One region of the Methylobacterium sp. Leaf93 genome, then DNA from elsewhere that is predicted to be linked to it. Evidence: predicted binding sites of a transcription regulator. Region 1 holds the regulator's gene; the other holds the start of a gene.
What was found. The regulator PhoB, encoded in region 1, activates phosphate uptake and scavenging genes when phosphate is short. The targets are predictions, from matches to a motif close to TGTCATNNANCTGTCAT.
Positions count from the first base shown of each region.

Region 1 (4,875 bases):
CATTACGCGGCTGACCGAAGCTTACGCCCGATCGGCGGCGAGCATGGACCGGATGTTCGCCGAACGGCCCGACACCTCTGCCGAAGAGCGGGCGATCCTCGGGGACATCAAGCAGACGGAAGCCAGGACCCTGCCGCTCATGAAGGCCGTGATCGACAGCCAGCAGTCCGGGGACGTCGGCAAAGCCCGAGCGATCCTCATGCAGGATGCGCGGCCGGCCTTCGTCGAATGGCTTGCGCGCATCAACCGATTCATCGACCTCCAGGAAGCCCGCAATCAGGCCACCGGCGCCGATGTCCGCGCGGTCTCTCAAGCCTTTACCGTCCTCATGCTGGCGCTTTGCGCGATGGCCTCGCTCATCGGCTGCGGCTTTGCGGTTTGGGCCTACCGGGCCATCCGGTCGCTTCGCCCGCTCACCGCCGTGATGCTGAAGCTCGCCAAGGGGGAACTCGACGCCGCCGTTCCGGAAACGCGGCAGCGCGACGAGGTCGGTGACATAACGCGGGCGGTGCGCACGTTCAGAGACAATGCCCTCGTCGCACGGGGCCTGACGGAGGAGCGGGCAGCCGAGCAGGCACAGAAACTGCGTCAAGCCGAGCAGATCGATGCGACGACGCGAACGTTCGAAACGACGGTGAACGGCATTGTGGCTCGGGTGGATGCCGCCGCTGCCGAGATGCAGGCGACGGCACGGGCAATGGTGGGTACTGCGGCACAGACCGCCTCGCAGTCGATCTCAGTGGCGGCAGCGGCCGAGGAAGCGGCCTCGAATGTCAACACAGTGGCGGTGGCGACGGAAGAACTCGGTTCGTCGGTGCAGGAGATCGGCCGGCAGGTCGACGGTTCGGCCGATCTCGCCACCCGCGCGGTGGCTGAGGCCGGCGAGACCGCCGTGCTGGTGCGGGATTTGAGCGAAGCGGCCACCCGCATCGGTGACGTGGTGGCAATGATCTCCGGCATCGCCGGTCAAACCAACCTCCTGGCGCTCAACGCGACCATCGAGGCTGCCCGCGCAGGCGAGGCCGGACGAGGCTTCGCGGTGGTCGCAGCCGAGGTCAAGGAACTCGCGAACCAGACCGCGAAAGCAACGGAAGAGATCGTCGGTCAGATCGGCCGCATCCAGTCTTCGACAGGTCAGGCGGTCACGGCCATCGACGGCATCGCCGGGCGTATCCGCGAGATCAGTGGTGTGGCGACCTCGATCGCGGCGGCCGTGGAGCAGCAGGGTGCGGCGACCCAGGAGATCGTGCGCAACGTTTCCAGGGCGGCGACGGGCACAGGCGCGGTGACGAGCAATATCTCGGGAGTCGCTGGCGCGGCCGAAGAAACGGGTACGGCCGCGAGCCGGGTGCTTGAGGCGGCCTCCGAACTGTCGCGCCAATCCGAGCACCTCGCCACCGAGGTCGGGCAGTTCCTGACGACGGTACGAGCAGCCTGACCCTCATCAGGCGGCGTGTCCCTGAGCAGGTTTCGCGGAAGCGGCCCCCGGTTCTGCGATAGAAAACCCGCGACACAGCGAAGAGCCAAGCAGGGTGAAGCGTTGTCTTGCCAACGTGAATCTGCTTAGCCCTCCGGGAAGCGAGATCGTGTCGGAACGACCGCCGGAAGTCCGGGATCGACCTCACGATCTCGTATCGGCAGGAATGGCATCGGCTCGCGGTGGTGGCCCGGAGGCAAGGCCACCCGCCTTCGTCACGATGGGGGTGCTCGTCTGGACGGAGCAGCGCGAACCCGGCCGTGGTCTCACTCGTCCGTCGAGAACATCTCGTCGAAGGAATAGCCGGAGCCACGCACGGTGCGGATCGGGTCGCTCTGGCGCGGGCGGTTGATGGCCTTGCGCAGGCGGCCCACATGCACGTCCACCGTGCGCTCGTCGATATAGACGTCGTGCCCCCAGACCCCGTCGAGGAGTTGCTCGCGCGAGAATACCCGGCCGGGGCTCCGCATCAGGAATTCGAGGAGCTTGAACTCGGTGGGTCCGAGATGGATCTCGCGGCCCTGGCGGCGGATGCGGTGGCTGACGCGGTCGAGCTCGATGTTGCCGGCGACGAGCAGGTCCGCCACGTGGCTGGGCTTGGCCCGGCGCAGGAGCGCGCGGACCCGGGCGAGCAGTTCCGGCACCGAGAACGGCTTGACGATGTAATCGTCGGCGCCGGTGCCGAGGCCGCGGATGCGGTCGCCCTCCTCGCCCCGCGCCGTCAGCATGATCACCGGCAGCCGCTCGGTCTCGCGCCGGGCGCGGATACGGCGGCACAGCTCGATACCGGAGAGACCGGGCATCATCCAGTCGAGGAGGACGAGGTCGGGCACCTGCTCCTGAAGGCGCAGATCGGCCTCGTCGCCGCGGGCGGCGGTATCGACGACGAAGCCTTCCGCTTCGAGGTTGTAGCGGAGGAGAAGGGTCAGGGCCTCCTCGTCCTCGACGATCAAGATGCGCGTACTCATGCGGGTGTTTTCAGGGTGAGGGCGGCCGTCCCGTCACGCACAGGACAACCGCGCGAGGATCGTGCCGGAATGGCCCGACCGGAGGGACGGTCAGGCGCTGGCGGGCAAAGACACGGTGGCGTAGTTCGACGCGTCGTTCTTCGGGCGATCCTGTTCGGCCAGATCGTTCGTGCCGGTGACGAGGTAGTGGATCGTCTCGGCGATGTTGGTGGTGTGGTCGCCGATCCGCTCGATGTTCTTGGCGCAGAACAGCAGATGCGTGCAGAACGAGATGTTGCGCGGGTCTTCCATCATGTAGGTCAGCAATTCGCGGAAGAGCGAGTTGTAGAGCGCGTCGATGGCGTCGTCACGCTCCCAGACGTCGAGGGCGGCCTTCACGTCCTGGCTCGCATAGGCGTCGAGGACGTCCTTCAGCTGCTCCTGCACCAGGTCGCCCATGTGCTGGACGGCGATGACGATCTTCTGCGGCTGAATCTGCTCGGCGATGGCCACTACGCGCTTGGCGACGTTCTTCGACAGGTCGCCGATGCGCTCGAGATCGTTCGAGACGCGGATGGCCGAGACCGTCTCGCGCAGGTCGATGGCGAGGGGCTGACGCTTGGCGATGAGCAGGATCGCCCGCTCCTCGATCTCGTGCTGGAGGGCATCGAGGCGCTTGTCGGCGCCGATCACCGCCTGGGCCAGGGGCACGTCCCGGCGCACCAGGGCGTTGCCGGAATCGGTCATCATCTTCTCGGCGATCCCGCCCATCTCGGAAATCGAGCGGCGCAGGTTTTCCAGTTCCGTGTCGTAGGAACTGACGATGTGGGTGGACATGCTCGCACTCCTCGACCGAGGCCGCCTCGGGCGGCCCGCATCGCGTAGATCGGGACCGGTGCCGCGGAACGCGGCCCCGGCGGGCTCAGCCGAAGCGGCCGGTGATGTAGTCCTGGGTCTGGCGCTTCTCGGGGTTCATGAAGATCCGCGTGGTGGGGCCGAACTCCACCAGCTCGCCGAGATACATGAACGCCGTGAACTGCGAGATGCGTGCCGCCTGCTGCATGTTGTGCGTGACGATGACGATCGTGAACTCGGAGCGCAGCTGCTCGATCAGTTCCTCGATGCGGCCCGTGGAGATCGGGTCGAGGGCCGAGGTCGGCTCGTCGAACAGGATCACCTCGGGGCGCTGGGCCACGGTGCGGGCGATGCAGAGGCGCTGCTGCTGGCCGCCCGACAGACCCATGCCCGACTGCTTGAGCTTGTCCTTCACCTCGTCCCAGAGGGCGGCCTTGCGCAGGGATTCCTCGACGCGGACGTCGAGATCGGCCTTGGGCAGCTTCTCGTAGAGGCGCAGGCCGAAGGCGACGTTGTCATAGATCGACATCGGGAACGGCGTCGGCTTCTGGAACACCATGCCGATGCGCGAGCGCAGCTCGTTGAGATCGACCTTGGCGTCGAGGACGTTCTGGCCGTCGAGGAGGATCTGCCCCTCGGCGCGCTGCTCGGGGTAGAGGCTGTAGATCCGGTTGAAGGTGCGCAGGAGGGTCGACTTCCCGCAGCCGGACGGGCCGATCAGCGCGGTGACCTGCCGGTCGTGGAAGTTGAGGTTGACCGACTTCAAGCCGTGGAAGGAGCCGTAATAGAAGTTCAGGTCCTTCACGGCGATGCGCACGGGGGCCTGCTCGTCGGCCTTGTGGCGGCCGGTCAGCTGAGCTTGCGTGATCGCGGGAGCGGCGTTCATCGGGTGCGTGTCCTTGTCGAGGGCGGGATGGGACGGGGGCGCGGGGTCAGCGCGCCCGCTCGCTCTTGATGACGAAGCGGGCCACGATCGAGAGGGCGAGGATCGTGGCGGTGATGAGGAGGGCGCCGGCCCAGGCGAGCTGCTGCCAGTTCGAGTAGGGCGAGAGGGCGAACTGGTAGATCATCACCGGAAGGTTCGGGATGCCGCCCATGAGGTTGGGTGAGAACCAGCTGTTGTTGTTGAGCGCGGTGAAGAGCAGCGGCGCGGTCTCGCCGGCGATGCGGGCGAGCGCCAGAATGATGCCGGTGACGATGCCGGCGCTGGCACCGCGCCAGGTGATGCTCTTGATGACGATGGAGGGCGGTGCGCCCAAAGCCGCGCCGGCCTCGCGGAGCGTCGAGGGCACGAGGCGCAGCATGTCCTCGGTGGTGCGCACGATCACCGGGGTGGCGATGATGGCCAGCGCCACCCCGCCGGCCCAGCCCGAATAGGTCCCCATCGGCCGCACCATCAGGGTGTAGACGAACAGGCCGATGAGAATCGAGGGCGCCGAGAGCAGGATGTCGTTGAGGAAGCGGATCACGTCGGCGAGCTTCGAGTGGCGGCCGTACTCGGCGAGATAGGTGCCGGCCATGACGCCCACCGGCGTCGCGATGACGATGCCGATCAGGGTCAGGACCAGGCTGCCGAGGATGGCGTTGGCGATGCCG
Region 1 is NZ_LMMS01000001.1:135,250-140,124, forward strand. It holds gene ASF26_RS00640 (methyl-accepting chemotaxis protein) at 1-1,438, shown strand, start outside; gene phoB (phosphate regulon transcriptional regulator PhoB) at 1,744-2,445, opposite strand; gene phoU (phosphate signaling complex protein PhoU) at 2,536-3,261, opposite strand; gene pstB (phosphate ABC transporter ATP-binding protein PstB) at 3,347-4,165, opposite strand; gene pstA (phosphate ABC transporter permease PstA) at 4,212-4,875, opposite strand, start outside.

Region 2 (4,875 bases), on a different contig from region 1:
GTCGGTGACGAGCTCCTTGCCGTCGAGGTCGCGGGCGAGATAGTCGCGCAGGCCGCCGGGGAAGCGGTGCACCGTCTCGGCCGGCACGTCGGCGATGCCCTCCAGCAGGGCGGGGGCACAGCGCCAGCGGATCTCGACGCCGCCGAACAGGTAGGCCTTGGAGCGCGCCATCTTGAACAGCCGGCGCGGATCGAACTTCAGCGCCCCGAAGATCTGCGCATCGGGGTGGAAGCGCACCCGCGTGCCGCGCCGGTTCTGCACCCGGCCGACGGTTTCCAGCGGACCCTGGACATGGCCCCGCGAAAAGGTCTGGCGATAGAGAACCTGGCTTCGGGCCACCTCGACTTCGAGGATGTCGGAGAGGGCGTTGACCACGGAGATGCCGACACCGTGCAGGCCGCCGGAGGTCTCATAGACCTTCGAGTCGAACTTGCCGCCCGCATGCAGCGTGGTCATGATCACTTCGAGGGCGGATTTGCCCGGAAATTTCGGGTGCGGGTCCACCGGAATGCCGCGGCCATTGTCGGTGATGACGAGGTGGCCGGTCTCCTCCAACTCCACCTCGATGTAGCTGGCATGGCCCGCCACCGCCTCGTCCATGGAATTGTCGATCACCTCGGCGAAGAGGTGATGCAGGGCGCGCTCGTCGGTACCGCCGATATACATGCCCGGCCGGCGCCGGACCGGCTCCAGGCCTTCCAACACCTCGATCGATGAGGCGTCGTAGCCGGCTTCCGCCGCATCGACCGGTGCTCTGTCGAGGGGAGCGCGCGCCGCCGAAGCGGCCTTCGCGCCGCGCACGGGCGCTTGACCACCCGCGAACAGGTCGCTCGGCCGGCCGCCGGCGGGGGCCGGAACGGCCTGACGTGAGGTCTCGCGCTGAGTCATGGGCCAACCATACAGGAACGAAACGGAAACGTGAAGCGATGCCGCCCTCGTCGGCGGTCGCTCTCCCGGTGTTCCTGCGCAGCTTGCGCCAATTCCGTTAATGCTGTGTCGCCGGGGTACCGGAAGCGGCGGGCTCGGCCACGCCTGCCCCCCCCTTGGCCGCAGGGGGCGATCGCGTCGCCCCGTCAGCTTCCGACCCGGCCACCTCCACGCCTGGTGATCGCGACGATGGCGGGGCGGGGCGGCATCCCGTCGATGAAATCCGGCCAGCGGGTGGAGGGCGCCTCGAAGGTGGCGGGCATGGCCTTTGGATCCTCCTCGTCGGCCTCGCCGGGATGCTGCACGGCGACGAAGAACGTGGTGTCGTCGGGGGTGAAGTAGGGGCCGCACATTTCGGCGCCGTTCGGAACCCTGAAGAAATGCTTGCCCGTGCCCCGTCCCTGCCCTTCCGTCTCCATCGCCCAGATGCCGTCGTTGCGCCCCGTCTTCGACGGCGAGTTCCCGTCGGTGGCGACCCAAAGCCGTCCCTGCCCGTCCACCGAGCAATTGTCCGGCATGCCGAACCAGCCGTCCTTCGTCGTCGCCGAGGAGAAGGTGGCGCCGACCGCCGCGATGGAGGGATCGCCGCATTTGACGAGGATTTCCCAGGCGAAGCCCGAGGCCGCGTGGTCGCCGTCGTCCGGGGTCAGTTCGACGATGTGGCCGAAGCGGTTGTCGGGCCGCGGGTTGGCGGCGTTCACGTCGCCCGCCTTGCGCTTCCCGTTGTTGGTCAGCATCACGTAGACCTTGCCGGTCTTCGGGTTGGCCTCGACATCCTCCGGACGGTCCATCTTGGTGGCTCCGAGGAGGTCGCTGGCGCGCCGGGCCTCGATGAGCACGTCGGCCTGGGCGGTGAACCCGTTTTCGGGTGTGAGCGGACCCTGTCCGAACACCAGGGGCATCCAGGCCCCGCGCCCGTCGGCATCGAACCGGGCGACGTGCAGCGTGCCGGAATCGAGGATGTCGCGGTTGGCCGCCCGGTCGGAGAGGTTCACGGCCGCATCCGTCACGAACTTGTAGACGTAGTCGAAACGCTCGTCGTCGCCCTGGTAGACGACGTACCGACCACTCTTCGAGACGATGCCGGCGGCGCCCTCGTGCTTGAACCGGCCCATGGCGGTGCGCTTCGTCGGGACGGAGGCGGGATCGAACGGGTCGATCTCCACCACCCAGCCGAAGCGGTTGGGCTCGTTCGGTTCCTTGGACAGGTCGAAGCGCTCGTGGAAGCGGCCCCAGGCATAGGCGTTGCCGGGCAGGCCGAGACGCTTGTGGTTGGTCGCCTCGGCGCTCCCCTCGGCCAGGGCGCCGGAGAAGTAGTAGTTGATGTTCTCCTCGCAGGTGAGCCACGTCCCCCAGGGTGTGGTGCCGCCGGCGCAATTGTTGACCATGCCCTTCACCGCGCGGCCGGACGGGTCGTCGGTGGTCTTCAGCCGATCGGAGCCGGCCGCCGGGCCGGAGAGGGCCATCGGCGTCTCGACGGTGATGCGGCGGGCGTATCGCGACCCCGGCACCACGGCCCATTTGCCGTCGTTACGCTTTACCTCGATCACCGAGCCGCCATGGGCGGCCATCTCGATGTCGACGAGGTCGCGGGTCATGCCCTTGAAGGCCACGGTCTTGATGTCCTGGCGGCCGAGGCCGGGGAACATCAACTCCTCGTTGGTGTATTCGTGGTTGATGACGAGAAGGCCATGCGCGGCCGGATCGGCGGCGCCGGGCATCGGGAAATAGCCGACGAAGTCGTTGTTGTAGCCGAATTGCCGGGCCTGCGCCGCAGCGTTCTGGTTCAGCGGGTCGAAGGCGGGCGCCCCGGGCAGGACCGGATCGCCCCAGCGGATAAGGATGTCGGCATCGTGCCCCTCGGCCACGTGATGGTGCGCGTCCGATCCCGCTTCGATCTCCCTGAACGGGAACGGCGTCGCCTCTCCCTGCGCCGCCGCGGCCGGGCCGGCGGCGAGCGCGCGGGGCGTCACCACCGCCGCGATGGCGCCGACCCCGAGAAGGCCGCGCAGCAGGTCGCGCCGATCGAACCGGGTGGCGACCACGTCGCCGAAGGTGGCGTTCCGGCTCGGGTTCGAGCCGGCATCCTCGCCGTCTTCGGCGGCCTGCGAGCGGGTACGCAGCGGCTCTGTCATGGCGAACTCGTTCCTTGGAATGGATCGAGTTCGAGTTAGGCGCGCCACATGGCGGGCGGATGACGCCGGCGTTCCGGAACCAACCCTGAGTTGGTGTGTTAGCGCACATAGAACCGATCGATGGGAGAGCGACATGGCACCGTCCGCAGCTTTGAGCATGGTGCGCCACGACGATCTCATTCGCGCGTCGCAGGCGGCAGGCCACGCCTTCTCGCACATCGAGGATGGGCAGGATGTCGGCGCAGTCGCATCGTCCCGGTTCCTGGCCCTTTCTGCCGTATCGCTGGCGGGGTTCATCGCCAGCTTCGGTATCTTCTTCGTCTTCATCTGAGATCGACCGTCACGCCGCATCGGCGCGTGGCCTCGCGGGTTCGGGACGCCGTTCCGCGCTGACGGCAACCATGGATTCTTCCTCGCTCTCCTGCGGCTCCCCCCAGAATTCGGCGACGCTCGGCCCGTTCTCGACCAGCGGGTCGCGCAGGAAATTCCTGATCTCATAGGGCCATACCCGACGCCCCATCCGCGTGTACCAGCGCATGGCGTGGCGTAGTCCCGCGTCGCGATGGAACAGGACACGTGCGAGCGCACGCGGGCGAGCCTGGACCGCCACCTCGATGAACTTGAACCATAGCAGCACCCGCCACGGCGCCATGTGCCGGGTCGCCAGCACCTGATGCTTGTAGTCCCAGCGGCGACGATCGGTCTGGATCACCCGCCGATTCGCGGCGATGCTGAAATACGGCGTCCAGCGATGGGGCGTCACGTAGAGCATCTGGATCTGGTCGGGATCGTAGGACAGGAGCTGGCGCAGGCCGCGCCAGTAATCCCGGTCCGTCTCTTCCTCGAACCCGACGACCCAGGTCGCCATGGAGAGGATGCCATGGCGGCGAAGAAGGCGGATCGCCTCGCGGTCCGTGGTGGTGGCGCCGCCCTTCTTGATGCGCGCGAGCGTCGCCTCGTCGGTGCTTTCGAGTCCGAGGAGGAAGCGCGTCCAGCCGGCGCGCTTGTAGAGATGCAGGATGTCGGCGTCGCGCACGATGTCGTCGGCGCGGGTCGAGCCCACCAGGATGAGGTCCACATTCTCCCCGATCAGCGTTTCGAGGAAGACCCGCCACGCCTTCTTCGAGACGGTGGGGTTCTCGTCGGCGAAGTTGATGACCCGCACCCCGTGGTCGCGATGGAGCCGGGCCAATTCCCTGGCGAACTTCACCGGGTCGCGGTGGCGCCAGCGGGTCCAGAAGCCACGCTGGCCGCAATAATTGCAGAGATGCGGACAGCCGCGTGAGAACTGCACGACGACGGCTCGCAGGCCGCCCCAATAGCTGTAGCGGGCATGGTCGATGAGTTCCCAGCCGACGCGGTAGGCGTCGAGGTCGCGGATCACCGGCGCGGCCTGCGTGGCATGGGGGCCGTCGCCGCTGCGAAAGGCGATGCCCGGCACGGAGGCGAGGGGCGCTCGGCCCGAGAGCGCAGACATCAGGCGGCGTGCCGTCTCCTCGCCCTCCCCGCGCACGATGGCGGTGACGTAGGGCTCGTCCCTCAGGATTTCGCGCCAGTGGTAGGTCGGAAACACACCGCCATAGACGATGGGGAGACCCGGCCGGGCGCGCGCCAGTCGAGATGCGATGTCGGCGATGACCGGATGGCCCGAGGTCGAGCCGGAATGCCCGAACAGGACGGCATCGGGACGGAAGGCCAGAGCCTCCGCGACGATGGCGTCCGGGTCCATCGGGCCGAACTCGCCATCGATCAGGCGGACCTCGTGCCCGTCGTCGATGAGGGGGCCGCCGATGGCGAGAAGCCCTAGCGGCGG
Region 2 is NZ_LMMS01000027.1:328,502-333,376, forward strand. It holds gene parE (DNA topoisomerase IV subunit B) at 1-888, opposite strand, end outside; gene ASF26_RS17525 (PhoX family phosphatase) at 1,074-3,062, opposite strand; gene ASF26_RS22825 (hypothetical protein) at 3,196-3,393, shown strand; gene bchE (magnesium-protoporphyrin IX monomethyl ester anaerobic oxidative cyclase) at 3,403-4,875, opposite strand, start outside.
Region 2: the regulator PhoB is predicted to act here: its motif matches at 3,111-3,127, upstream of ASF26_RS17525 (PhoX family phosphatase).